Regions from separate parts of the Streptomyces sp. NPDC093064 genome, predicted to be linked through region 1. Evidence: riboswitches for the same ligand, from Rfam matches in the RefSeq annotation. Region 1 holds a riboswitch; the other holds the start of a gene.

What was found. Region 1 has a riboswitch for ZMP and ZTP ahead of ACIQFZ_RS00550 (glycine hydroxymethyltransferase). Riboswitches for the same ligand answer to the same signal wherever they lie in the genome.
Region 2: linked by a shared signal. The riboswitch ahead of ACIQFZ_RS34110 (bifunctional 5,10-methylenetetrahydrofolate dehydrogenase/5,10-methenyltetrahydrofolate cyclohydrolase) and the one ahead of ACIQFZ_RS00550 (glycine hydroxymethyltransferase) in region 1 are both predicted to bind ZMP and ZTP.

The regions. Positions count from the first base shown of each region.
Region 1 covers NZ_JBIVPK010000001.1:126,861-130,247, reverse strand. The annotation lists gene ACIQFZ_RS00550 (glycine hydroxymethyltransferase) at 1-1,417, opposite strand, end outside; ZMP/ZTP riboswitch at 1,448-1,536, opposite strand; gene rocD (ornithine--oxo-acid transaminase) at 1,651-2,856, shown strand; gene ACIQFZ_RS00540 (hypothetical protein) at 2,959-3,387, shown strand, end outside.
Region 2 covers NZ_JBIVPK010000044.1:59,548-62,934, forward strand. The annotation lists gene ACIQFZ_RS34090 (MBL fold metallo-hydrolase) at 1-67, opposite strand, end outside; gene ACIQFZ_RS34095 (S-(hydroxymethyl)mycothiol dehydrogenase) at 67-1,152, opposite strand; gene ACIQFZ_RS34100 (hypothetical protein) at 1,288-1,434, opposite strand; partial or broken gene ACIQFZ_RS34105 (nuclear transport factor 2 family protein) at 1,653-1,796, shown strand; ZMP/ZTP riboswitch at 2,038-2,123, shown strand; gene ACIQFZ_RS34110 (bifunctional 5,10-methylenetetrahydrofolate dehydrogenase/5,10-methenyltetrahydrofolate cyclohydrolase) at 2,145-2,993, shown strand; gene ACIQFZ_RS34115 (glycosyltransferase) at 3,101-3,387, shown strand, end outside.

The DNA.
Region 1 (3,387 bases):
CCACCAGGTCCGTGGCCCGGTGGGCGATCTCGTCCGCGATCTTCGGGTCGAGGACGTGCTGGGCCTTGGACGGGGTGCCCTTGCCGGTGGTGCCGGCCTCGGTGGCCGTCAGGACGCGGTCGATCAGGCCGGCGACCTCGTCCATCTCGGCGGTACCCAGACCACGGGTGGTCAGCGCGGGGGTGCCGATGCGGATGCCGGAGGTGTACCAGGCGCCGTTGGGGTCGGCCGGGATCGCGTTGCGGTTGGTGACGATGCCGGACTCGAGCAGGGCGGCCTCGGCCTGACGGCCGGTGAGGCCGTAGGAGGAGGCGACGTCGATCAGGTTGAGGTGGTTGTCGGTGCCGCCGGTGACGAGGGTGGCCCCGCGGCGCGTCAGCCCCTCGGCGAGGGCGCGGGAGTTGTCGACGATGCGCTGGGCGTAGTCCTGGAAGGAGGGCTGCCGGGCCTCGGCCAAGGCGACCGCCTTGGCGGCCATGACGTGCGGGAGGGGGCCGCCGAGGACCATCGGGCAGCCCCGGTCGACCTGGTCCTTGAGGGAGTCGTCGCACAGGACCATGCCGCCGCGCGGGCCGCGCAGGGACTTGTGGGTGGTGGTGGTGACGATCTGGGCGTGCGGGACCGGGTCGAAGTCGCCGGTGAGAACCTTGCCGGCGACCAGGCCCGCGAAGTGGGCCATGTCGACCATGAGCGTGGCGCCGACCTCGTCGGCGATCTCGCGCATGATCCGGAAGTTCACCAGGCGCGGGTAGGCGGAGTAGCCGGCGACGATGATCAGCGGCTTGAACTCGCGGGCGGAGGCGCGCAGGGCCTCGTAGTCGAGGAGGCCGGTGGCCGGGTCGGTGCCGTAGGAGTGCTGGTCGAACATCTTTCCGGAGATGTTCGGGCGGAAGCCGTGGGTGAGGTGTCCGCCGGCGTCCAGGGACATGCCGAGCATGCGCTGGTTGCCGAAGGCCTGGCGCAGTTCGGCCCAGTCCGCCTCGGAGAGGTCGTTGACCTGGCGGACCCCGGCCTTCTCCAGGGCGGGGGCCTCCACGCGCTGGGCGAGGACGGCCCAGAAGGCGACGAGGTTGGCGTCGATGCCGGAGTGCGGCTGGACGTAGGCGTGGCGGGCGCCGAAGAGTTCCTTGGCGTGCTCGGCGGCCAGCGACTCGACGGTGTCGACGTTGCGGCAACCGGCGTAGAAGCGGCGGCCGATGGTGCCCTCGGCGTACTTGTCGCTGAACCAGTTGCCCATGGCCAGCAGGGTGGCCGGGGAGGCGTAGTTCTCGGAGGCGATCAGCTTGAGCATCTCGCGCTGGTCGGCGACCTCCTGGCCGATGGCGTCGGCCACGCGCGGCTCGACGGCGCGGATCACGTCGAGGGCGGCACGGAAGGCGGTGGACTCGTTGGACAGGGGCGCGGTGTTCTCAGGCATCGGGACCTCCGGACGTGGCGTCGACGTTCACGTTACGGCCCAGGCGCACGGCACACTTTCCGCTCGGGCCGCTCCCCGATGGTCGGTCCCATCCCAGCGCGCCAGTCACGGCCCGTCGTCAGCCTACCGGGCGCACCCCACGGCGCAGTTCCCGCGTCCGCCATGCGAGCGAGGATAGGAAGGAGGACAACCTCCCCTTCCCGGGGAGGCGACCCTCGTCCTCGGGAGCCGCCGTGACCGCCACGGAAGACCTCATCGCCGCAGCCGAAGCCCACAGCGCACCCATCTACCACCCGCTGCCCGTGGTGATCGCCACGGCGGAGGGCGCGTGGATGACGGACGTGGAGGGCCGCCGGTACCTCGATCTGCTGGCCGGTTACTCGGCGCTGAACTTCGGGCACCGCAACCGGCGGCTGATCGAGGCGGCCAAGGCGCAGATGGAGCGGGTGACACTGACCTCGCGGGCCTTCCACCAAGACCGGTTCGCGGCGTTCTGCGAGCAGCTGGCGGAGCTGTGCGGCATGGAGTCGGTGGTGCCGATGAACACGGGCGCCGAGGCGGTGGAGACGGCCGTGAAGACGGCCCGGAAGTGGGGCTACCGGGTCAAGGGCGTGCCCGGGGAGATGGCGAAGATCGTGGTCGCGGGCAACAACTTCCACGGCCGGACGACGACGATCATCAGCTTCTCCACCGACCCGGAGGCCAGGGCGGACTTCGGGCCGTACACTCCGGGCTTCGAGATCGTGCCGTACGGGGACCTGACGGCGATGCGGTCGGCGATGACGGAGAACACGGTCGCCGTGCTGCTCGAGCCGATCCAGGGCGAGGCGGGGGTGCTGGTGCCGCCGGCCGGTTATCTGCCCGCGGTGCGGGAGCTGACACGGGAGCGCAACGTGCTGTTCGTCGCCGACGAGATCCAGTCGGGGCTCGGGCGCACCGGCCGTACCTTCGCGTGCGAGCACGAGGGAGTGGTGCCGGATGTGTACGTGCTCGGGAAGGCGCTGGGCGGCGGGATCGTGCCGGTGTCGGCGGTGGTGTCCTCGCGGGAGGTGCTCGGCGTGTTCCGGCCGGGCGAGCACGGGTCGACGTTCGGCGGGAACCCGCTGGCGTGTGCGGTGGCGCTGGAGGTGATCGCGATGCTGCGCTCGGGCGAGTTCCAGGCACGGGCCGCGGAGCTGGGCGGGCATCTGCACCGCGAGCTGGAGCGGCTGGCCGGCACGGGCCGGGTGCGGGCGGTGCGCGGACGCGGGCTGTGGGCGGGCGTCGACGTCGACCGGTCGCTGGGGACCGGGCGGGAGATCGCCCGGAAGCTGATGGACCGGAGCGTCCTGGTGAAGGACACCCACCCCTCGACGATCCGGATCGCCCCGCCGCTGGTGATCAGCGAGGAGGACCTGGACTGGGGGCTGGCCCAGCTGCGGGCGGTGCTCGGCGCATAGCGGGTTGGCACGCGGAGTCCGGCCGGAGCGGGCAGTGCGAGCGGCCGGACCGGGCGGTGCGCCGATCCACCGCTCCCCTAGAGTCGCTTCGTGCTCTTCGGAATGGTGTGTGCGCTCGGTGCGGCAGTGTGTTTCGGCATGGCGACGGTGCTTCAGGCCATCGCCGCGCGTGCCGCGGCGGACACCGGCGGGGGCGGGGACGCGGCGCTACTGCTGCGGGCGGTGCAGCAGTGGCGGTACCTGGCGGGCCTGGGCCTGGACGGCCTCGGGTTCCTGCTCCAGATCGCGGCCCTGCGCTCGCTGCCGATCTATGTGGTCGGCGCGGCCCTCGCCGCCAGCCTCGCGGTGACGGCGGTCACCGCTTCCCGGCTGCTGCGGGTGCGGCTGAGCGCGATGGAGTGGTCGGCGGTGGGCGTCGTCTGTGCCGGTCTGGCCATGCTGGGGCTGGCCTCGGGCACGGAGGGCCGCGAGGACGGCTCGGCGGCGCTGAGGTGGGCGATGCTCGGGGCGGCGCTGGCCGTGCTGCTGCTC
Region 2 (3,387 bases), on a different contig from region 1:
CGTCCCAGGTGCCGCCGTCCAGCGTGAACTGCCCGGAGGTGACGAGGCGTTCGATGCGGGTGGCCATCAGAGCACCACCACCGAGCGCAGCACGTCGCCGTGGTGCATCCGCTCGAACGCCTTCTCCACCTCGTCCAGTTGGATGGTCTCGGTGACGAACTTGTCCAGCGGCAGGCGTCCTTGCAGGTGCAGGTCGATGAGCATCGGGAAGTCCCGGGAGGGCAGGCAGTCGCCGTACCAGCTCGACTTCAGCGCCCCGCCGCGTCCGAAGACGTCCAGCAGCGGCAGTTCCAGCTTCATCTCCGGGGTCGGCACGCCGACCAGGACGACCGTGCCGGCCAGGTCACGGGCGTAGAAGGCCTGCCGGTACGTCTCGGGACGGCCGACCGCCTCGATGACGACGTCGGCGCCGAAGCCGCCGGTCAGCTCGCGGATGGCCTCGACCGGGTCGTTCTCCTTGGAGTTGACCGTGTGCGTGGCGCCCATGGTGCGGGCGGTCTCCAGCTTGCGGTCGTCGATGTCGACGGCGATGACCTTCGCCGCGCCCGCCAGGAACGCCCCGGCGATCGCCGCGTCGCCGACACCGCCGCAGCCGATGACGGCGACCGAGTCGCCGCGGCCGACGTTGCCGGTGTTGATCGCCGCGCCGATGCCGGCCATCACGCCGCAGCCCAGCAGCCCGGCCACCGCCGGGGAGACCGACGGGTCGACCTTGGTGCACTGACCGGCCGCCACCAGGGTCTTCTCGGCGAACGCGCCGATTCCGAGAGCCGGGGAGAGTTCGGTGTCGTCGGTCAGGGTCATCCGCTGCCGCGCGTTGTGGGTGTCGAAGCAGTACCAGGGCCGCCCGCGCAGACAGGCGCGGCACTTGCCGCACACGGCCCGCCAGTTGAGGATGACGAAGTCGCCGGGCGCGACGTCGGTGACGTCGTCGCCGACCGACTCCACGACGCCGGCGGCCTCGTGGCCGAGCAGGAACGGGAACTCGTCATTGATTCCGCCCTGCTTGTAGTGCAGGTCGGTGTGGCAGACGCCGCAGGCCTGGATCCGTACGACGGCCTCTCCCGGCCCCGGGTCCGGCACGACGATCGTCTCGACCCGCACCGGTTCGTTCTTGCCGGGTGCGATCACGCCGCGCACTTCCTGCGCCATGGTGGTGGTCCCTTCCGTCGAGCGATGTACGTCCCCCGACCCTACGTCCGACTGATCGGTAAGGGCACCGAGGGGGCCTCTGATCTGCAAGGACGGGCGGGTGAGGCACGGGCGCCCGGCCCGCGGGGCGAAAGGTCAGTGCTGGATGGCGGGAACCGGCAGGCCGAGGGGCTGGAGCCCGCAGACGGACGGGGCGCCCGCGGCGCTCGCGGGCAGCGCGGTCAGGCCCGTGACCGAGAGGGCAAGTCCGACGGCGGCGACGATGCGTCGAGTGCAGATCATGCCCTCGGCAACTCCGTCCGGACCCGCCCGGACACGGGCCCGCAGCCGCGCTCACCCGTCAGGCGCAGCGCCCGGACCGCGCTTGCCGTGCCCGCCGGGGCGGAGGCGTCTCGCACTGTGAGGCCTGCCGCGGCCCGCTCCTCGCCGGGCCGCGGCCCTTGGAGGAGGTCGTCATGTCAGCCTCGGCAAGCCCCGCCTTCGACACCGACACGCTCCGCCGCGGCATCGTGCGGGGCGACCGTGCCGCGTACGTGGAGTCCTGCCAGTACCCGGACGGCGGCCGGGTCTTCGCGGAGTCCATGGTCTTGCTGCGGGACGGCAGGATCGCCGAGCAGACACTGATCCAGGCTTGGGACGCATAGGCGGGAGGGCCGCGAGGTTCCAGGTCAGCTCCCGTCTGACCTGGACCTTCTCGGCCCGCGCCGGCCCGCGCCGGCCTGGGCCGGTCCCGCTCCGCGCGGTCGCGCCTGCCGGGGCCGGCATCCGCGGTGTCTCGCCTGGCATCCGCCGCGCTGGTCCGCTCGCTGCCGCGGCCGAAGGCCGCGTCCGGGCCGTACGGCGGTGCGCGGCCTTCGGCCGCGGCGGGCCGTGTCGGTTAGGGTGAGGCGGGGCCGTGACTGGCGCTGAGGTGGAGCACCACCGGGGAGCGGCCCACGCAGAGTCATGAGCCGCGCGCCTGGGCAATTCCCCCGAACGCCCAGGAGTGGACCATGTCCCAGGCCCGTCCGATGGACGGCACCGCGCTCGCCCGCCGTGTCGTCGAGGAGACCGCGCGGAAGGCCGCCGCACTCACCGAGCGCACCGGTACGGCGCCCTGTCTGGCGACGGTGCTGGTCGGTGAGGACCCCGCCTCCGTCACCTACGTACGGATGAAGCAGAACCGCTGCCGCAGGGCCGGTATCGAATCCCGCCATGTGGCACTGCCGGCCGCGACCACCACCGAGGAACTCGTCGACACGCTGCGGTCGCTGTCCAAGGATCCCGCCGTGCACGGCATCCTGCTCCAGCACCCCGTCGGCGAGCACATCGACGAGCGGGCCGCGTTCGAGGCGATCGCGCCCGAGAAGGACGTCGACGGAGTCACCTGCGCCTCGTTCGCGGCGATGAGCTTCGGTCTGCCGGGGTTCGTGTCCTGCACGCCCGGCGGCATCCTGCGGCTGCTGGACGCGTACGACGTCGAGCTGCGCGGCCGGCGCGCCGTCGTGGTGGGCCGCAGCGCGATCCTCGGCAAGCCCGTGGGGATGCTGCTGCTCGCGCGGGACGCGACGGTGACGTACTGCCACTCGCGGACCGCGGACCTGCCGGTCGCCGTGCGCGAGGCGGACATCGTGGTCGCCGCGGTGGGCCGGCCCCGGCTCATCCGCGGCGAGGACCTCAAGCCCGGCGCCGTGGTGATCGACGCGGGCTACAACCCGGGCAACGTCGGCGACGTCGACTTCGACTCCGCCGTGGAACGGGCCTCGCTGATCACTCCGGTGCCCGGTGGGGTGGGCCCGATGACGATCGCCACGCTGCTGGAGCAGACCGTGACGGCCGCCGCCCGGCAGCTCGGGGTGTGACCGGCGTACCGGGGCCGGAGCAGGAGTGAAGGCACCGACACCCCTCGGGTCGTTCACCGGCGGCGGGCGGCCGCGCGGCCATACTGACCGTCGTGCGCGTAGCGATCATGACAGCGGGATCCCGGGGCGACGTCGCCCCCTTCACCGGCCTGGGGCACGGCCTGGCTCTCGCGGGTCACGAGGTCACCCTGGTCACGCACGGATGCTTCGAACCGCTGGTCGCGGGCTCGGGCCTCGGCTTCCACCCACTGCCGGTGGACCCGCGGGCCGAGTTGGAGTCCTCGCGCGGCCGGGGACTCCACCGCAGCGCCTCCGGCACGGGCAAGGTGCTGCGGGCCGTGGGGCTGGTGCGGGCGGCCATCGCCCGGATGACGGACGATCTGATCGCGGCGGC